Regions from separate parts of the Ornithinibacillus sp. 4-3 genome, predicted to be linked through region 3. Evidence: predicted binding sites of a transcription regulator. Region 3 holds the regulator's gene; each other region holds the start of a gene.

Region 1 (7,489 bases), 240 kb from region 3:
CGCAAATCATGAGATAAATTTGCAATAAGATTGCGTCGTAATAATTCTTCTTCGTATTCTCTTATTTTACTATCTTCAAGCTGGCTAATCATCCAATTAAAGGAATTCCCTAACTGATCTATTTCATCCATTCTATCTGTTTGAATAGGTACAGGCTTAGGAAAGGTTTCATTATCAGCAGATATTGCCATAGATTCCTGGAGGCGAATAAGACGCTTGCGAAGTTTTAAAAAGAAAATCCAAGACATGATAACAAATGCAACAATAATAAAAGCAAACAGAAGTAAAATCATGTAAAATCGGTTTACCTCTACATGATTCTCATTGATCACAGAAATCCCGACGAACCCCAGAAAAAGAAATATGAAAAACATTGGTAAAATAATAAAGATAAAATGTCCTGTCATAAAATTCCGAAATAATGAATTCTGATGTTTCATAGCTTCACCCGATAACCTATTCCCTTCAACGTTTCAATAATCTCTGGAGAATCTGGATTCTGCTCTATTTTTTGACGGAGACGACTAATATGAACCATTAATGTTTTATCACCAGTCATATATGGCTCCTCCCAAATTGCTTCATAAATCTGTTCTTTTGGTAAAACCTTGTTAGGATGGTTTAAGAAATACATTAAAATTTGATGCTGTTTTCCTGTCAAGATAATTTCTTTTCCTGTCTGTTTATCAAATACCATTTTGATTTCTGGATCGACTTCGATATGCTCTCCTAAGGAAATACGCTCGGAATGTAGCCCTCCACTTCGGCGTATTAATACTTCCAATCTAGCAACTAATTCATCTATATGAAAAGGTTTTGTTAAATAATCATCCGCAAATTGCAAGCCATCCACTTTATCATCTATCGATGTTCGAGCTGATAAAAGTAAAATTGGGACTGTAGGAGCTACCTTCTTTAAGCGTTTCCCAACGGTGAATCCATCTAATCCAGGCAACATGATATCCAAAATAACTACTTCATGATGAAGCACTTCTTTTTCAGCATTCTCTCCTGATAGTAACCACTGTACTGAAAAGCCTCGCTCTTCTAATTCCTCTTTCACCCAATTGCCTATTTTCTCGTTATCTTCAATATATAATAAGCTTTTTTTCAAGAAGCACCCTTCTCTCTGAATTTCAAAATTATCTAGTATTATAACATAGCGATTTGATTTTCTTTTGGGAAAACCAATGTAAAAAAATAATACAGGTTCTACTAAAATTAATTTAATAGAACCTGTTCAATAATTATATTGACTTATAAGCCTTTCGCAACTCAGCAAGATCAAGTTTTTTCATTTTAAGCGTAGCTTGATTCAAACTTGCTATTTGCTCGTCTGTTCCATTTTCCATCATGTCATCCATTTCCTTAGGTACAATCTGCCAGGATAAGCCATATTTATCCTTCAGCCATCCGCATTGTTCAGATGCTGGAACTGCTGTCAGTTGATTCCAGTAGTAATCTATTTCTTCCTGTGTGTCACAATAGACCATAAATGAGATTGCTTCATTAAAATGGAAAGAATGAGCCTCCGCACTGTCCATTGCAACAAACCATTGATGTTCTAACATGAAGTCAGAAAACATAATGGTTCCTTCCATATTAGGCTCCATGCCTTTAGGATAACGTGCGATGTGCCCTTCCTTCCCATTTTGAAATATAGATAAATAAAAACGAGCTGCTTCTTCAGCTTTACCGCATACATCATTAGTAAACAATAGTGACGGTATGATAGGTGGACGTTCTTCACCTTCTGGATTGGTAAGAATTAATTGCCATGACAAACCATATTTATCTTGAATCCATCCATACTTTTCGCTGAACGGATATTTATCAAGTGGCATCAGCACAGTGCCTTCTTCTGATAACTTATTCCAAACTTCATCTATTATTTTGCTTGCATTTTTTTCTCGAGATGGATCAAAGTTCACCATAAAAGAAATGGTTGAATTGAATTTAAAATAAGGACCTGCACTAATTGCCATGAATTTTGTTCCCCATAGTTCGAAGGATATTAAATCAGCATTTCCTGATGGAGTATCATATAATACCATACTATGTGTGACTTTTGATTCTGGAAAAATGGAAGAATAAAATGCTACGGCTTCCTTTGCCTCTGTGTCAAACCATAAATGTGGGACAATCTTTTGATTTGTCATTGTTATGCCTCCTGGTTTTTATTTTAATTATTCCCTTTTATCGTACCAATCTAACAAATTCATAAATTCTACATTTCTTATTTCTTCTAATGTACAACTAGCTTCTCTCTTATCTTTTAATATAAAATAAATTTGATTATCGGCATAGCCTGAGACTTTACATGCTAGATCTTTATAATAATTTCCATTCGTTACAATATTAGCCTGGATTAAAACAGGAGAACCCGTAGTGAAAGCTTTGTAAAGGATATTAGCCTTCTCTACTTCTGTCATCTCCACTTTGGCTTTGATTTCCCTTAATTGATTTTTCTTTCTCTCCTGCTTAAGTGCTTCTGTATGATCGGAGAGTAGCATTCCTAACCATTTAACAATACCCCTATCTTCATATCCAAATTGTTCCGGTGTAATGCGTATTATATGAACTTCCTCCATATCACTCTTCCTTTCCGGATCTATGGCCACCCAGCAATTTAGCTCGATATCTGGCCATCCCACTTTCAAGTAAGCTTGATGCATGCAGTAATGAAGTATAACCATGTTTTTTTCTAACAATATTAATAGCACTATCTAGTTCTTCATTTTCGATGATTTCTTCTGGGGCTTCAAAGAAATTCAATTGGATAGCTTGTTTGGGCCGAAGTCTTCCAAAGGTTATATTAATAATTCTTACAGGAGTGTTTTCCTTATAATATTTATTAAACATAAGCAGCATATATCCTTTTAGTTGTTTAGATGAATCTGTTGCATCAATTTTCATTTCATGTTTGAATCCATCATGTATCGTATTTTTAGAATATCCGATAGCTAATTTTATAACACCAGTTACTAGTCGATGTTTTCTTAATCTGGCTACATTCTCATCTGTCATTTCTCGAATAACAATCTCAATATCATATTTAACAAGATAATCTCTATTTAATATCTGATTTTTACTAAAGGATGTACTTTTAGGCTTGTAGGTATCAGATAAAATGCTTCTATCAATTCCATGGGCATGAAAAAAGAGCTGCTCTCCAATGACCCCGAATTTTGATTTTAATTTATGAATACTATATTGAGATAGCTGATAAATATTTTGAATTCCTAATTGATTTAAATTTGTTTCTGTTTTTTGTCCTATTCCCCAAAACTTACTTAAAGATCCTATTTTCCATACGGTATCTGGAACATTTTCATATCTCCATTCCCCAATAAAAGCATTTTGCACATCATGCTTTGCCTGATGATCGAGTGCTAATTTTGCCAGAAGTGGATTGTCTCCTATTCCAATAGTTAATACTAACCCTAGCTCTTTCCAAACATCATACTGGATTTTCTTCGCTATATGGTGTGCACCGCCGAAAAGGTTCTTGGATCTAGTTACGTCAATAAAGGATTCATCGATGGAATAAACATGCAAGTCCTCTTCTGCTACATAACGTTTAAAAATGCGTAATATCTCTAAATTTTTTTCTAAATATAATGCCATACGTGGTTCAACGATTTCTATATTTGCTTCAGGAGGAATTTCGTAAATTCTTGTTCCTGTTTCAACGCCATATTTTTCTTTTACTAAAGGAGATGAAGCTAAAACTAAACCACCTTGACTATCAGGCTTTGATACAACCGCAATTCGCGCTTTTAAAGGATGTTGGTTGCGTTCAGAAGCTTCTACGCTGGCGAAAAAGGATTTTGCATCAATACACATGATATTTCTACGTGGTTCATTAGAGTAATCCACCATGATAATATTTTTCATCACACTCTCTCCCGATAAGAATATATGTTCTTATTTATGATTATAAGAACATACGTTTCTATAGTCAAGATGAATAAACTAGAAAAAGCATTCAAAAGAATTTCTTCCCTTGAATGCTCTATCATTTAAAGATATATTAACGCTTGTTTATGCAAATAATTTACTGTTTCAGTAACATCGTAGTTCTTCCAATTAATCTCTTTCTCACCTAAATAGCTTTCGACAGCTAAAATGATTAGTTTTTGATGCTGTGTAAGTGCCTGCTCAGCTTGTATTTCTCCTGCAATATCTTTGGGATAGATTTTTTCAGTTAAGCATGTTTGGATTATCCGGCAAAGCGTTAAGATTGCATTTTGTTCATCACCTTCATAATCACAAGCTATTTCAGCAATTGATTCTTTCATTGCCAATTTCACATCTGTAAAAGGAATCTCGGGCAATATTTCTTGGAGTGAATAGGAACCATAGAGCCTTTTAGCTACTTCTCTCGCTTGATACAATAGTATCGTTAAATCAGGATTTGCTTCATTTAAAGGAATATATCCCCTATCGTAAGCATCTCGTAGCCATTCACCATAGATAAAATCTTGTGTAGGTGGATAGGACCAAGGTGTAATTTGTGCTTGAACAATGACAGAAATTTCTACATATCGCAAATGAGTGTCTTCTCCAATCTTTTTAGAGAAAGATTTAAGTTTTTCGATTAAATTTTGCTTGCATTTTTGAGAAAGTTTTTCCTTAACGATAACTAAGAAATCTAAATCACTATTAGCCTTCAATCCACCTTGTACAGAAGAACCACATAAGTAAATACCAACTAATATTTCTGGTAGTTCATTTGTTAATACTTTTAATACATCATTCATTTGTTTATCAATTTCCATATGATATCCCCTTGATTCCCCTCTAAAAATGAAATCTCCGTACGATTTCATTTTTCATTGTTTTTTCTGAAAATAATACCATACCGATTAATGTGAGTAATGCATATAAAGCAGTTACTGCACTTGGCCATAAAACAGTTGACCAAGAACTTAGAAAAAGAATAACAGGAAGAAATCCTAAAACGACCATTGTGGACATATATCCTATATATTCACTCCATTTCATTGGCTTTCTAAGAATGATAATAGTTACAAATAAGGTTGCCAAGGTCACAAGGAAAGGAATAACATAGTGAATAGACCATTTTGAGCTTCCTGACGCTGCGTCCAAGATAAACAGCATGATAGAAAGTACAATCACTTGAAAAATCACTTTTGAACCAGTATGTGCCTTGGATAAAATAGTATGATTAATACATAATAAACCATATAATACTGGACCTAACACATATAAAAACCATAATGTATCTGGGTCTGTTAATAAATTTATTAACAGACTTGTACTAATAGAGAAAATTGCAATAAACAGAACAAGACGCTGGATAAAATAACGTCGCTTTATTTTCATTTCATAGGCTGGATAGTATTCGTTTTCCTCTATCACTTCAGAAAGCCCCTGTTTACATAGAGGGCAATAATGTTGTTTTGTATAGATATTACAATTCGTACAATAATGTTTCTCGGTTTTATCTATTGTCATTGGAGTACACCTCTATCTCCAAGTTATAAGTTTTAGACAGTTCTTTAAAAAAGGTACGGATAATATCTGCTTCTTGTATCATTCGGGCAAATGTGATGACAAGTTCATCCCCAACAGCAATCATACCTCCATTGATTGGACTTTTCTTTGTTGGGTACATCACCATTTCCATATGAGAAATATGTGGATCTATAGATTCAGAGAAGCGGACCATACCCATATTTGTCAAAGTCATCGCTTTTGTACGTTCACTGAAGCTTCTGTACCCATAACGAATCGCATAATATTTTAATGGAAGTGGGATAAAACGTGCGGTTAATCTTGTTTGCCATTTTACTCTATCATTAATGCTTTGCTGTAAAATTTCTTTTTGTACTTTTTCCTGTAATTGCTTTGATGTTTCTCTAATAATTTCTTCCAATGTTGTGCTTTCTGTAACAACCATCCCTATATTAACTACTCCAAAAAAATTACGTAATGTATTAGATGGAAAAAGGCTTCGTAAATTAACTGGAATAGCAATTTTTATTTCCTCTTTATATGCTCTGTACTTTAATCTTTCTTTATAAATAGCTGCAATTAAAATAGCAGTGATAAATACAGTAATTGTTGTTTCGTGCTTTTTAGCAAGCTGATGTATTTTGCCTGCACTCATTCTCCCATGGATTGTTATGGTTTGATCTATGGGTACTCCACGAATTTGATAAGAAGATATTTCCTTAGCCATTACTGTTTTTTCATTTGTGACATAGTTTTGATAGCTATCGTCTCTTTCATAGTAACTTTGTTCATTATGAATATCGATCAACACACTCTCATAGTTTACTTCTTCCCCTAAATGAACTAAGTAGTAATAAACTAATGCTTTCATAAATTCTAAAGCGCCTGTGCCATCTGTAACGGAATGAAAAAATTCAACTGAAATCCGCTTTTTATAATAAATAATGCGTAGTAAGAAGCCATTTGTTTCTAATGGATCGATTGGCGCACATGGATATTGACTTTCTAGCTGAACATATAGCTTCTCCTTATTGTCTACTAGAAAATCCCAGAAAGCTCCTTTTCGAAGCTTCACTGCAAATATGGGAAATCGTTTAATCGTTTTATCTAATGCCAATTGAAGTTTCTCTGATTGTACAGTTTTCTTCATAATAGTTGAAATTCGGAAGACCGAAGAATTAGCTGGTTCTGACACAGCATGAAACACTTTACCTGCATTATCAAGTCTGTACCATTCACTCATAAGTTGAACACCTCTATACATGCTGTTTTTGCTTATACTCTATTTTCATTACCCTTCATAGCTTTCATTTTTGCATAATAATCTTTACAATTTCTTTAGTAGCTTTTTTGGCTTCTGGGGTAGGATAGAGCAAGAAAATATGATTCATTTTCGGATATTCAAAATAATTTATTTTTACATCCAATGGTTTAGCCATTTCAATAAGCTTTCTTGCATCTGGCAAAAAGACTTCATGTGTCCCTACAAATAAAGTAATTTCTCCTAATCCCTTTAATTTTCCATTGATTGGACTTAATAAATAATGGTTTGGATCAGTATCTCCTGCATATGCTTTACCCATTTGAATCAAGCCATAAATACCTAACATTGGATCTTTGCGCTCTAGTTTGGAAGCTTCTGGATTCTTCAAGGTAAGATCGAGCCAAGGAGATAGTAAAATAATATGTCTTGGTTGTAATAATTTTTTCTCTAAAAGTAATTGTGCTAGCGCTAATGCGAATCCTCCACCAGCAGAATCTCCCATTAAAATAATATCTTTTTTATTCGATATCTCTAAAATCCATTTATATATTGGCAGAACTTTATCAAAAGACTCTTTATATTGATGATTAGGTGCTTTTGGATAAATTGGAACATATATTTTAGCATTTGTAGCTTTTGCTAGTTTTCCGAGAAAATGCCAATGGTATATGGAAGGCTGTTTAATATATCCTCCTCCATGTAAATAGAGTATGGATTTTTTTGAGTCGGCAAGGTCTGAATTAA
Region 2 (7,489 bases), 530 kb from region 3:
AGGGATATTCTATCTTGGCTTTATTGTTCTCTTAATTGCAGCAGGTAGCATTTACATCAGCTGGTTATCTTTAGTTGCAGTCATTTTTGCTATCTTAGGAAAAGAATATATTAATTATTTGCAAAGAATTGAGGATCGAGATCGATCTGCTTACTATAATAAAGTGGCAGAAGGCTTGAAAGTACTTGCGGTCATTCCAAATACACCAGCAGATCGATTGAATATATTAGCTGGTGAGGTTATTGTAAAAGTAAACGATAAAAAAATTTATTCCATAAAAGAATTCTACCTAGCGTTACAAAATAGCGGTGCTTTTTTCAAACTAGAAATATTGGATGATAATAATGAGGTGCGTTTTGTCCAAAGTGCACTATATGAAGAGGATCATCATGAATTAGGAATTATTTTCCCTCAAGAACCACATCGTCAAAATAAATAATAGAAAACAATCAAAAATGGTTCTAATTATCAGAAATTGATAATTAGAACCATTTTTATATTTTGAAGCAAGGAAAAACGTAAGGCTAAGAGCATGATGCCTCATTCTGAGTTTTGGTACTCGGAGCGAGACATCCCTATCTTTGAATAAGAATTAATTTGTACAAAAGTTTACCTTTCTCTTTAAAAAGAAAAACGCAAATGATCAATCAAATCAGGAATATCGATAAAAGGATTGCGATTTCCTTGAATCTCATAGATTGCTTTATTACGATGCTTTTCATAAAGGCTTACAGGTTCTTGATGATGCCATTTTCTTAAAGTAGGCAGATGAATGCGTTTTAGGTGTTTTTTATGTATTGAATTTGGATAACGCAATAGGAAATAGAAGGTTGCGCGTGCAACGATACCTTTTCCATAAGCCGGTTCGAAACCACTTAAATCTTGTTTTCCGCATATTGATTCTTGTTGAACAGAACTGTTTGATGGATCATATTCATGGAAAGGATAGTTAGATCGTAAATTATTGCAAGTTGGTTCACAGACAAATAAATGATGTAAATCTCCTTTCATTGGTTCTTTTGCATGAAACCAAGATTGAGGAATAACATGTTCTGTGTTAAATCGGTGTTGCTTCGAAATATTCCGCAGTCTTTCAATCATTTCTTCATCAATCTCCTCATGGAGTTCATCTTGATGGAATAGTCGATGGTAGCTATCATAGCGCTTCTGAAGGGTAATAAAATCCTGTTCAATCATAGCTTGGGAATCGATTGGTTCTCCTGAATAAATACTAAATAATTTGCCATTAGGGTGTAAATCAACCCAAGTATATAGAAAATGGTCTTTACTGTAAAAATAAGGATAAATATTTTCATGCGTTTCAGAAACTAATTTATGATATTGTTTAAATAATACTTCTTTACGAATAGATATATTTTTATAATAGCTTTTAATCCAATGTCGATCTTCTTTTTCATGATAGTAAAGATCGGGATTATTACTAATTTGTTGTTGATAATTTAAGAGTCGATAAATGAAGTCCTCTGGATCACATCTTTTCATTTCTTCTAATGCAATAATTTCATTTTTTATCATCAAATCAGCCTCATTTCATACAACAAAGCTTCAAGTTTTCTAGAATTTGAAGTTTAAGTAATTCAGGTGAAAGTAATTTAATATCCTACCATATATTTTTAAAAATTTATGGTTGATTGCCCTGTAGTGGCTATATTATATCATGTTGACAAAATCTGTACTTCAATATTTTAAATGATTTACAATATATTTGAAAAACATTTTCGCGAATGTTTGTTCGTTTTTATGTTAAAATAGATTGTAGAAGTTGAAAATGGGAATAAGTATATAAACGAGTATGTGATACTTATTTTTACATAATAGATCGGAGGATTACTTCGTGAAAGATAAGTTTGAATTAGTTTCAAGATATGAACCAAATGGAGATCAACCAAAGGCAATTGACAGTTTGGTGGAAAGAATTCTAGCTGGGCAACGTCATTCGACGCTGTTAGGGGCAACAGGTACAGGTAAAACCTTTACTGTTTCTAATGTTGTTAATGAAATTCATCGACCTACATTAGTCATTGCTCATAATAAAACATTGGCAGGACAGCTGTATAGTGAGTTTAAAGAATACTTTCCAAATAATGCGGTAGAGTATTTTGTTAGTTTCTATGATTATTATCAACCAGAAGCTTATGTACCTTCAACAGATACATTTATTGAGAAGGATGCGAGTATTAATGATGAGATTGATAAGTTAAGACACTCTGCAACAGCAGCATTATTTGAAAGGCGCGATGTGTTAATTGTTGCAAGTGTTTCTTGTATCTATGGACTCGGGTCGCCTGTTGAGTATGGAAGTCATATGATATCTTTACGTGTTGGTATGGAGAAAGAACGGGATCAATTATTACGTGATCTAGTAAGCAACCAATATGCTCGTAATGATATTGACTTCCAACGTGGTACATTCCGCGTTCGTGGAGATTCTGTTGAAATTATTCCAGCATCTCGTACAGAACAATGTATTCGTATTGAATTTTTCGGAGATGAAATTGATCGCATACGTGTAGTTGATGCCTTAACTGGTGAAATTATTGGGGATATGGAACATGCTGTTATTTTTCCGGCGTCACACTTCGTAACAGGTGAAGAAAAGATGCGAGTAGCAATTGAGAATATCCGTACAGAATTAGAAGAACAGCTGGAGAAAATGCGTGCAAATAATAAGCTTCTAGAAGCACAAAGATTAGAGCAACGCACGAATTATGATTTAGAAATGATGAATGAGATGGGATTTTGCTCAGGGATTGAAAATTATTCGAGGCACTTAGCACATCGTCCAGCAGGTTCTACACCATATACTTTATTTGATTATTTTCCTGAGGATTTTTTAATCGTGATTGATGAGTCACATGCGACATTACCACAAATTCGCGGGATGTATAATGGGGACCAGGCTAGGAAACAAATGCTTGTAGACCATGGATTTCGTTTGCCCTCAGCACTGGATAACCGTCCTTTGAGATTTGAAGAATTTGAGGAGAAGGCAAATCAATTAATTTATGTTTCTGCTACTCCTGGACCATATGAGTTAGAGCATGCACCAGATGTAGTGGAACAAATTATTCGTCCAACAGGCTTGCTTGATCCTGAAATAGAAATACGCCCAATTGAAGGACAAATAGATCATTTAATTGGGGAAATTAATAAACGTACAGCTAAAGATGAACGAGTGCTTGTTACAACACTTACGAAAAAAATGGCTGAAGATTTAACAGATTACTTAAAAGAATTAGGGATGAAGGTTGCTTATTTACACTCAGAAGTAAAAACATTAGAACGAACAGAAATTATCCGTGATTTACGTAAAGGGAAATATGATGTCTTGATTGGAATCAACTTATTACGTGAAGGATTAGATATACCAGAAGTATCACTTGTTGCGATATTAGATGCAGATAAGGAAGGGTTCCTACGTTCAGAGCGCTCACTTATTCAGACAATTGGACGAGCAGCAAGGAATGAGCATGGACATGTTATTATGTTTGCAGATAAAATTACGGATTCCATGCGGGTTGCTATTGATGAAACAAATCGTCGTCGAGAAATTCAGCAAGCATATAATAAGGAACATAATATTACACCAAGAACCGTGAATAAAGGTATTCGAGAAGCGATCCGTGCAACGGTTATTGCGGATGAACAAGAGAAATATGAAGAAGAATATCAATTCACGAAGATGAATAAGAAAGAAAAAGCGAAGGTAATAGAGAAAATGGAAGCAGAGATGCGAGAAGCTGCAAAATTATTACAATTTGAACGAGCAACAGAACTACGAGATATTATTTTTGAATTAAAAGCAGAAGATTAAAAGAAACATATTAATATATTCAAATTGGAAGGAAGGCCGATGATGGCACAAAAATATATCAACATACAAGGTGCACGTGCACATAATTTAAAAAATATCGATGTTTCTATTCCGAAAAATAAGCTTGTTGTAATGACAGGCTTATCAGGTTCAGGAAAATCATCTTTGGCATTTGATACGATTTATGCAGAGGGACAACGGCGTTATGTTGAGTCTCTGTCTGCATATGCACGACAGTTTTTAGGACAAATGGACAAGCCTGATGTCGATTCTATTGAGGGGCTATCTCCAGCAATTTCAATCGACCAAAAAACGACAAGTAAAAATCCTCGTTCAACAGTAGGGACCATTACAGAAATTGCTGATTATTTAAGATTATTATTTGCCCGAATAGGAAGACCAGTTTGTCCAACGCATGGAATTGAAATTAGTCAACAAACAGTGGAGCAGATGGTTGATCGAATTTTAGAGTATCCAGAACGAACACGATTACAAATTCTCGCTCCAGTTATCTCTGGACGAAAAGGAGAGCATGTCCAAGTATTTGAACGATTACGAAAAGAAGGATATGTTCGTCTTCGTGTTGATGGGGAAATGTATGAAATAACAGATGAAATTAAACTAGAGAAGAATAAAAAGCACTCTATTGAGGTTGTTATTGATCGTATTGTCGTTCGCGAAGGAGTAGCAAGTCGCCTAAGCGATTCCATTGAAACTGCATTAGGGCTAGGGGAAGGCAAAATTATTGTAGATATTATTGATAAGGAAGAGCTTGTTTTTAGTGAACATCATGCTTGTCCACATTGTGGATTTTCTATTGGTGAGTTAGAGCCAAGATTATTTTCCTTTAATGCCCCATATGGTGCATGCCCAACTTGTGATGGATTAGGTACGAATTTGGAAGTTGATTTAGATCTTGTGATTCCTGATCGAAACAAGACATTAAATCAGCATGCGATTGCTGCGTGGGAACCAATTAGTTCACAATATTACCCACAGTTATTAAAAAGTGTCTGTGAGCATTATAAAATTGATATGGATACATCAATAAAAGATCTTCCGAAAAAGCAATTAGATAAAATACTATATGGAAGTGGTAAAGAGAAAATCCATTTCCATTATGTGAATGATTTCGGAAATTCACGTAGCAATATGATTGAGTTTGAAGGTGTTGTGACAAATATTGCTCGAAGATATCGAGAAACTTCTTCTGACTTTATTCGAGAAACATTAGAGAAATATATGGCGCAAAAAGATTGTCCTTCCTGTAAGGGATATCGTTTAAACCCAACTGCATTAGCTGTAAAAGTAAATAAACTTCATATTGGTGAAGTCAATACATTTTCTGTAACAGAAGCACTTCAATTCTTTAGTAATTTAGATTTAACAGAAAAGGAAGAGCAGATTGCGAAAATGATTTTAAAGGAAATTATTGATCGTCTAAGCTTTTTAAACAATGTTGGTTTAGATTATTTAACACTTTCAAGAGCTTCAGGAACCCTGTCAGGAGGAGAAGCACAGCGTATCCGTTTAGCTACACAGATTGGTTCTGCACTTACAGGTGTTCTATATGTACTAGATGAACCATCCATTGGATTGCATCAGCGTGATAATGATCGATTAATAAATACACTGATGCAAATGCGTGATTTGGATAATACATTAATTGTGGTAGAGCATGATGAAGATACCATGATGGCAGCAGATTGGCTTATTGATATTGGCCCAGGTGCTGGAGAACATGGAGGACAAATTGTGGCAAGTGGTCCTCCAGAGAAAGTAATGAAGCAGAAAAAATCATTAACAGGACAATACTTATCAGGGAAAGCATTTGTACCGCTTCCATTAGAACGTCGTAAATCAGATGGACGTTTTATAGAAGTTCGTGGTGCAGCGGAAAATAACTTGAAGAAAATTAATGCAAAATTTCCGGTGGGTGTCATGACTGTGGTAACTGGAGTTTCAGGCTCTGGAAAAAGTACCTTGGTGAATGAAATTTTGTATCAAGGTTTAGCTAAAAGTATATATACTGGAAAATATCGTCCCGGAAAGCATAAAGAAATTAAAGGAACAGAGCATATTGAAAAAATTATTCAGATTGATCAATCGCCAATTGGTCGTACGCCACGTTCGAACCCAGCAACATATACAAGTGTTTTTGATGATATACGAGATGTGTTTGCACAAACAAATGAAGCGAAAATCAGAGGTTATAAAAAAGGAAGATTTAGCTTCAATGTAAAAGGTGGACGATGTGAAGCTTGTCGCGGGGATGGTATCATTAAAATTGAAATGCATTTCCTTCCTGATGTTTATGTGCCTTGTGAGGTTTGTCATGGAAAACGCTATAATCGTGAAACATTGGAAGTAGAATATAAAGGGAAGAATATCGCAGAAATTTTGGATATGCGTATTGAAGAAGCATTTGAATTCTTTAAAAATATTCCAAAGCTGCATAGAAAACTGCAAACATTAGTAGATGTAGGATTAGGCTATATTAAGCTTGGCCAATCAGCAACAACCCTTTCAGGTGGAGAAGCACAACGTGTAAAATTAGCCAGTGAATTACAAAAACGATCAAATGGAAAGTCTTTCTATATTTTAGATGAACCAACAACGGGCTTACATGCTGATGACATAAAACGTTTAATTGAAGTATTACAGCGTTTAGTAGATAATGGAGATACTGTTGTAATTATTGAACATAATTTAGATGTAATTAAAACAGCAGATCATATTATTGATTTAGGCCCTGAAGGCGGGGATCGTGGTGGAGAAATTATTGCGACAGGTTCACCTGAAGAAATAGCTGAGGTAGAACAATCATACACAGGCTATTACTTAAAGCGAATTATTGAAAGAGATCGTAAACGTATGCAAGAGTGGATAAAGCACCAAGAAGAAATACCAGTGAAGAAGTAAAGGAGATGAGGTTGTTCATTGGGACAGCCTCATTGGTTTTGAAAATACAATCAAAAATTTTGACGCAAGCGCATCATTTAGGTAATGTAAAAAAGAATAAGATGTTATGGGGGGATATACTCATATGGAACTAATTGATATGAAACGTGTACAGGAAGTATTAGATCAATTTAAAAATAAACCAGTATATATTCATTTAGAAACAACGAATGGATCATATGCTAGTCATTTTGATAATAAAGGGGTTAATGTAGGTGCTTATATTCGTAATGCACGAGTAACATTTAACCAGGCAAAAATTGTTCAAAGTGATAACGTGCTTCGTGTAGGTTTAAAAATTGATATGGGTTGGATTTATGCAGAAGGAGTTTCACATTGGGAAATGTATGAAGAGACAAAGCTACTATTAGCTGGTCATGATGAATTTGGTAGATTAAGAGTAGCTCTACAAATCAGTGAAACACCATTTAAGCACTAAAATCATAGACTAATAAATACGAGAAAGGTGATTTTATGGAAAAGCAAAAGCATGTAGTTGTTATTTATCCACATCCAGATGATGAATCATTTGGTGCAGCTGGTTCGATTATACGTTTCCGTGAACAAGGAGTACCTGTTACATATTTATGTGGTACATTAGGAGAAATGGGTAGAAACATGGGTTCACCAATTATTGCTAATCGTGAAGTATTAGCGGAAATTCGTAAAAAAGAATTAGAAGAAGCGTGTAAA
Region 3 (7,489 bases):
AAAATAAATCTGTTTTTGATAAATTACTAAACATATTTGAACCCTCCTATTTCAGATAAGAACTTTTGTTCGCCTTTGGTTATTTATATAATAATACGATCATTTGTTCTTGTCAACAGTTTTTGCGAACAAATGTTTGTTTTGTTTTATTATGCGAACAAAAGGATGAAATATAGGGAAAAGTTAAGCAAAAAAACGATGATATTTACCCTTAAAAAAGATAAATATCATCGCCTTGATTATATCTACATTAAAAAATATGTAAGTCTTTACTTTTATAAAAATTGTAATAAACCTTCTAAATTTTTCAATTCATAATCTGGAGCATAGGCAGGATCAAAAATAGTGTCATTAAGCCTATTCGTCCAGACACATGGCAACCCAGCTGATTTTGTTCCCATAACATCGATATATGACCCAGCAACATGGAGAACTTCTTCAGGAGAAATCTCTAATAAATTTAAAGGAAGTTGATAAATCTCCGCACTAGGCTTATAAACTCCTGCCTGATCTGAAGAAAAAATATAATCAAAAGAAAAATTAAATGTTTGATCTAATGTACGTAGCATGTACTCATCCCCATTTGAAAGCATTCCGAGTTTATACCCTTTTTCTCTAAGCCTCATCAATATTTGTTCTGCTTCAGGCCAAAGCTTTAATCGGCTCCATCCGGCTACTAATTGTTCCTTTTCTTGCTCTGTCAGATCAATTTTATATTGATTTAACGTATATTCTAGTGCGCGTGTCGTTAATGTATGATAGCTAACATATCCTTTTTGCAGAGAATTAGTAATCAATAAGTAATTCCATTGTCTATCGCGCCACATTTGAAACATGGTAGGATAGTGAATATTTTCATCCTGTAAAACATTTTGCAATTCCTGAACTACACTACCTTTAAGATCAGTTAAAGCTGAATATACATCAAATGTAATAACTTTAGGATTCATGATAAACCTCCAATTTGAATTTAATCTGAAGCTATTATAGTACTCTATATTTATATTAACTTTCTTATCCTTTAATATATTCTAACATTTTTATTTGTCCTGATTAAACTTTAATAAATATCCGCTAAAGCTTTATAATTAATCGTTACAAGTATTTCATTTTTTGATAAATCTTTACCACACAAGTTATTTTCTATAAGCTTGCTTACATTAAATAAAGAATTACCAAGAAACATTATTGCTGAGCGACTAGATAATACACTACTAAAAGAAACTCAAGATAAAGCTGTTCAACTTTTTGGAAACAATGTTACTGGGGCTATTTTTGGGGCTAAATAGAAACAGCTCAGCCCCACTCCCCTTTGTTATCAGCTTTTCCACTAATTTATTCGAACGAATGTTTGCATTTTGATTTTATGAATGATAAAATTAATACAATCAAACATAAAGAGCGAGGTGAAGCAGACATGTCAAAACTGGCTAAAAGACAACAAATGATACTCGATTACATAAAAGAGCAGGTTGAGATTAAAGGTTATCCACCATCTGTACGTGAAATTGCTAAAGCTGTTGGATTAGCTTCTAGTTCAACTGTTCATGGACATCTATCAAGATTAGAGAGGAAAGGCTATATCCGAAGAGATCCTACCAAACCTCGTGCGATTGAAATTTTGGATTTAGATATGGAAAATTCAGTTCCAAAAGATGAAGCTCGCTATGCTCCCGTTATTGGGAAAGTTACAGCTGGTATTCCTATTACAGCAATTGAAAACATAGAAGAATATATTCCTCTACCACGTTCTGCTGCTAATGAGAACGATAATTTATTTATTTTAATTGTTGAAGGAGAAAGTATGGTTAATGCAGGAATCCTAGATGGAGATCGGGTTATTGTTAAACAGCAAAACACAGCATTAAATGGTGATATTGTAGTAGCGATGACAGAGGATGATGAAGCAACTGTCAAAACTTTTTATAAAGAATCTGATCATATCCGTTTACAGCCTGAGAACGATTATATGGAGCCACTGCTTTTACAAAATGTATCGATTCTAGGTAAAGTCATTGGATTATATCGTCATTTTGGATAAGAAAATATAGCCTTAAACCATAAAAAGCGAGCTTCGTTGATTTTAATATGGATCAACGAAGCTTGCTTTTTTTATTTACTAATTATTAAGTTACCTTGTTGGATATAACCTTTTTCTATTAATTTATTTACACAACCTATTATCGCGAGTTTGACATGCGCATATGTTAATCCTCCTTGTACAAACACAAGATAAGGAGGTTTAATTGGGCCATCAGCACTTAACTCAATACTCGCCCCTTGAATGAAGGTTCCAGCTGCCATAATTACTTCATTATCATATCCTGGCATCTTACTTGGATAGGGGGCAACAAATGAATTAATAGGTGAGTTTTCTTGAATCGCCTGACAAAAAGCAATCATCTGTTCTGGATCATTAAAAGTAATCGACTGAATTAAATCCGTACGTTTTGCTTGATAATGAGGTGTTGTCGTATATCCCAGTAATTCCATAAGTCTTGCAGTAAAAATCGAGCCTTTGATAGATTCCCCAACAACATGCGGTGCTAAGAAGAATCCTTGATACATTTCCTGGAGCATATTTAAAGTTGCTCCTGCTTCTTTTCCTAAACCTGGAGCTGTTAAACGATTAGCTGCTTGTTCTACAATATGTTCTTTCCCAACGATATAACCACCAGAACGAACCAAGCCTCCACCGGGATTTTTAATTAAAGAACCAGCAATAACGTCAGCTCCTACATGTAATGGTTCACATTCTTCTACAAATTCTCCATAACAATTGTCAACAAAGACAATGATGTTTTCATTTATTCCTTTTATGAAATTAACCATTTCTGCAATTTCATCAATCGTAAATGAAGGCCGATCACTATATCCTTTTGACCGTTGAATCCCAATAACCTTTGTTTTACTAGTAATAGCTTTTTCCACTTCTTGAAAGTCTACATTTCCACTTTCCAGTAAGGGAATCTCATTATATTCTATATGGTAATCCTTTAAAGAACCTGATTGATTTCCACGTTTTCCGATTACTTCTTCTAACGTGTCATATGGTGCGCCTGTAATATACAATAGCTCATCACCTGGACGCAATAAGCTAAATAAGGTTGTTGAGATCGCATGTGTTCCAGAGATAATTTGCGGACGCACAAGTGCATCTTCTCCCCCAAATACTTCTGCATACAGTTTTTCTAGACCTTCACGACCTAGATCATCATAGCCATAACCATCTGTAGAGTTAAAATGATAATCGCCAATACGATTATTTTTAAATGCTTCTAAGACTCGTTTTTGATTTATCTCTACCATTTTATTTACTTGTTCATGTAGTGCCACGCACTCTGCTTCAACTTGTTGTATGATTCGTTCCATCATTTATGATATTGTTCTCCTTTATAAAGCCTTGTAGTGGATGCTCTCCTGATATATAACCATGGACAACATATTCATTTGTTTCTTCATCAAATTGATTATATTTCACAATCGATTCATTTAATAGACGGTGTAATCTCTTTGTTTCATTCATTGGTAAACGTAAAGCATATGACTCCCAGTTTTCACAAATTGTTTCTTCTGTTTTTATAATTAAACGCTCTAACTCAGCTTCATCATATGCGCTAATAACAATACTTGGTTGATGTAATGGAATAAAATCCGATGTTATTTTATCCTTTTTATTATAGACCGTCAACATGGGAATTTGATGTGCTTCTAAATCCTCCAAAATTTTTAACACTGTTGCTTGATGCTGCTCTTGATCAGGATGTGAGCTATCTACAACATGCAAGATTAAATCTGCTTCAGTAACTTCTTCTAAAGTCGAACGAAAAGAAGCGATTAATGAAGTAGGTAAATCTTGAATAAATCCTACCGTATCCGTAACTAATGTTTGAAAGCCTGAAGGCAATGGGAGCTGTCTCGTTAACGGATCAAGCGTAGCAAAAAGCTGATCTTCTTCTAATGAATCACTATTTGTAATCCGATTAAAGATGGTTGATTTACCGGCATTGGTATAACCGACAATAGCGATTTGAAATACGCCCTTTTCCCTGCGATGCTTTCGATATTGTTCACGCTGTTTTACCACTAAAGTAAGTCGACGTTTAATTTCATCAATACGTCTACGAATATGTCGTTGATCTGTCTCAAGTTTTGTTTCCCCAGGACCACGTGTACCAATTCCCGCTCCAAGACGAGATAGTTCAATTCCAATACCTCGTAATCTCGGCAATGTATATTCTAATTGTGCCAATTCGACCTGTAGCTTACCTTCTTTTGTCTTTGCACGCATAGCAAATATATCTAGGATCAATTGACTCCGATCAATGACACGTACTCCAAATAAATCTCCTAAATTTCGTAACTGCCCAGGAGATAACTCATCATTAGAAATAACAAGATCGATTTCTAAACTATCCACTCTTTCTCTTATTTCATTCACTTTTCCTGAACCTAAGTAAGTAGCTGGATGAATCTGCTGACGATTTTGTGTAATTACTTCGATCACTTCACCACCAGCTGTTGCACTTAATGATTTTAACTCGTCAACGGAGGATAAAAATCGTTCTTCTTTTTCGAATGGTCTTTTTACTGCCATGATAAGAATTTTTTCTTTTTCATTCATATAATTTTTTTCCGTCCTTTACATATAGATTACTTTTATTCTACATTAATTTAGAAAATATGATAGCAATAGGTAATGCTTTGGGGAAATTCTATAAAAAAGAAAAATCTTCTTTTGATAAAAAAATGAGGTCTTCTGCAGTTAAAGGTTGTTTTTTCATTAAACGAACCGCCTGCTTACGAATCGCATGTTCTATTGTGTTTCGTACATAACGAGCATTAGCAAAATGGCGGGTTGATGTGCTTGTTTTTTCATGAAAATGCTTTTGCAAATGCCATTCCGCTTCCTTCGTTAAAGAAAACTCTCTTGCCATAACCATCTTTTTAGCTACCTCAAGTAATTCTTTACCTGAGAAATCAGGAAAATCAATAATAAATGGGAATCTTGACTGTAGTCCAGGATTTAAATTCAAAAAATTTTCCATTTCATTCGGATAGCCTGCTAAAATAAGTACAAAATCAGTATAATTATTCTCCATATGTGTTACGAGTGTATCGATTGCTTCTTTTCCAAAATCCTTCTCTCCACCTCTTGAAAGAGAATAAGCTTCATCAATAAATAAGATCCCACCTTGTGCCTTCTGAATCAATGCCCTTGTTTTTTGTGCAGTTTGCCCAATGTATTCTCCAACAAGGTCAGCACGCTCTACTTCTATAAATTGTCCTTTAGACAAAAAATTCCATTCATAATAAATTTTTGCAAGCTTACGAGCAACGGTTGTTTTTCCTGTACCAGGATTACCTGTAAATAGCATATGCAAAACTTGTTTGCTGCTTAGTAAACCAAAATTTTCTCGTTGCTGATTAATCCATAACATCGCGCAAATTTCCTTTAATGTGCCCTTTATTTCATTCATATTAATTAAATCTGCAAATGCTTTATCGATTTGTTCTAATAAAGGATGACTTACTTCATTCTCCCGTTGATATAAAACATTTTTCTCTTCTTGGAGAACAATATTAATTTTGGATGTTTTTGCTTCCATAGCCTTCACTTTCACAAGATCACCCCTGTGTAAGCTAGTATATGAATTCATATCAGAATTGTGACATTCGCCCAGTTTTTTTCATAAAAAATCGTTTTGTAAGGATTACTTACTTCCTCACAAAACGATTTTTATTATTCTTCTTCAAAAGATATATTCTTCTGTGGTGCATATGTTGAAATCGCATGCTTGTATATAAGTTGCTGCTTCCCTTCTGATTCCAGTAAGACCGTATAATTATCAAAGGCTTTTATTATTCCCCTTAATTGAAATCCATTGGTTAAGAACACTGTTACAGCCCCGTGTGTCTTTCTAAGTTGATTCAAATAGAAGTCTTGAATGTTTACTGATTGTGCCATAGCGATTCCTCCTTATTTCTATCTAATAAATAACATTCTATATTTTTTTAAGGATTCCTTCTATATCTTTTAATATTTTTTTGTAATTTTCTATTTTCTCATCTGGATTCATTGAATACCAAGTAATATCCATTTTGTTTTTAAACCAAGTATATTGACGTTTAGCATATCTACGGGAATTTCTTTTGAGTAGTTCGATTGCTTCTTCTAATTCTTGAAATCCTTCGAAATAAGGAATGAATTCCTTGTAACCAATGGCTTTCATAGATTGACAATCCTTTAATCCAAGCTCATAAAGTCTTTTTACTTCAGCTAACAATCCTGCCTCCATCATCAGATCTACACGGTGATTAATTTGTTCATATAATAATTTTCTCTCCATTTCTAAACCAATAAAAATAATATGGTATGGAGATTCTTTCGTCTGTGTTGCTTCTATCTCAGACATCTTCTTCCCAGTTGTTTCGTAAATTTCCAATGCTCGAATAACACGACGATGGTTATTTGGATGTATTTTCTCTGCTTGAGCAGGATCTACTTCCTGTAAATACTCATACAATGGAGAAATACCATGCTTCTCTAGCTGTTCCTCTAATCTTTTAGTAATTGATTCATCACGTTGTTTATCAGAGAAATGATAATTATATAACGCTCCTTGAATATAGAGTCCACTACCCCCAACAATAATTGGCAATTTTCCTCTTTCTGAAATCTCATGAATATATTTTTGAACATCTTCTTTAAAATCAGCTACAGAGTATGCTTCATTCGGTTCTATTTGATCAATCAGATAATGAGGTATCCCTTGCATTTCTACTGGGGTTACCTTTGCAGTTCCAATATCCATCGTTTTATATACTTGCATGGAATCACCGCTAATAATTTCACCGTTAAATTGTTTAGCAACTTCAATACTTAAATTTGTCTTTCCAACCGCAGTTGGGCCAACAATCACTATCACAGTCTTTTTCAATATTCTACTCCTATTACGATTTAATAACTACATCACACGTTTAAACATTTTTTCTAAATCATATGAAGAAAAATGAATAATAATCGGCCTGCCATGTGGACATGTAAATGGGTCAACTGTATTTCGTAAGTCTTCAAGCAAGCGAAACATATCTTTATCATTTAAATAGTGATTTGCTTTAATCGAACGTTTACATGACATTAAAATTGCAGCCTCTTCACGTAATTTTTCGATGTTAATTTTTTCATTTTGAATGATTTGTTCTACCATTTCTTGAATAATTTCTATTTCAAATCCTTTTGGAAACCATGTAGGATGAGAGCGAATAATATACGTTTGATGACCAAACGATTCGAAAAATAAACCTACTTTTTCAAATTCTTCTTTAAATTTTTCAATAAAAATAGCTTCTGTCTTCGAAAATTCAAAGGTAAGTGGAATAAGCAGCTCCTGAGATTCATTAATGGTTTTACCTAATTTCTCTTTAAAAAATTCATATTTAATTCTTTCTTGTGCAGCATGCTGATCAATTAAATATAATCCTTGTT

What was found. The regulator LexA, encoded in region 3, represses DNA repair genes until DNA is damaged. The targets are predictions, from matches to a motif close to CGAACATATGTTCG.
Region 1: AB4Y30_RS08920 (Y-family DNA polymerase) is a predicted target of LexA. The motif match lies at 3,915-3,928, and genes of this name have one in related genera.
Region 2: uvrB (excinuclease ABC subunit UvrB) is a predicted target of LexA. The motif match lies at 1,743-1,756, and genes of this name have one in related genera.

The regions. Positions count from the first base shown of each region.
Region 1 covers NZ_CP162599.1:1,833,420-1,840,908, reverse strand. Annotated here, with positions in the region: gene AB4Y30_RS08940 (histidine kinase dimerization/phospho-acceptor domain-containing protein) at 1-440, opposite strand, end outside; gene AB4Y30_RS08935 (response regulator transcription factor) at 437-1,114, opposite strand; gene AB4Y30_RS08930 (VOC family protein) at 1,248-2,159, opposite strand; gene AB4Y30_RS08925 (hypothetical protein) at 2,187-2,591, opposite strand; gene AB4Y30_RS08920 (Y-family DNA polymerase) at 2,593-3,897, opposite strand; gene AB4Y30_RS08915 (aminoglycoside adenylyltransferase domain-containing protein) at 4,023-4,781, opposite strand; gene AB4Y30_RS08910 (DUF6320 domain-containing protein) at 4,804-5,481, opposite strand; gene AB4Y30_RS08905 (acyltransferase) at 5,468-6,724, opposite strand; gene AB4Y30_RS08900 (alpha/beta hydrolase fold domain-containing protein) at 6,789-7,489, opposite strand, start outside.
Region 2 covers NZ_CP162599.1:1,063,355-1,070,843, forward strand. Annotated here, with positions in the region: gene AB4Y30_RS05190 (PDZ domain-containing protein) at 1-439, shown strand, start outside; gene AB4Y30_RS05195 (endonuclease I family protein) at 622-1,536, opposite strand; gene uvrB (excinuclease ABC subunit UvrB) at 1,856-3,835, shown strand; gene uvrA (excinuclease ABC subunit UvrA) at 3,878-6,757, shown strand; gene AB4Y30_RS05210 (YojF family protein) at 6,882-7,235, shown strand; gene bshB2 (bacillithiol biosynthesis deacetylase BshB2) at 7,271-7,489, shown strand, end outside.
Region 3 covers NZ_CP162599.1:1,592,051-1,599,539, reverse strand. Annotated here, with positions in the region: gene AB4Y30_RS07710 (haloacid dehalogenase type II) at 276-950, opposite strand; gene lexA (transcriptional repressor LexA) at 1,418-2,041, shown strand; gene AB4Y30_RS07700 (aminotransferase class I/II-fold pyridoxal phosphate-dependent enzyme) at 2,113-3,375, opposite strand; gene hflX (GTPase HflX) at 3,347-4,624, opposite strand; gene AB4Y30_RS07690 (AAA family ATPase) at 4,716-5,624, opposite strand; gene hfq (RNA chaperone Hfq) at 5,744-5,968, opposite strand; gene miaA (tRNA (adenosine(37)-N6)-dimethylallyltransferase MiaA) at 6,006-6,941, opposite strand; gene mutL (DNA mismatch repair endonuclease MutL) at 6,969-7,489, opposite strand, start outside.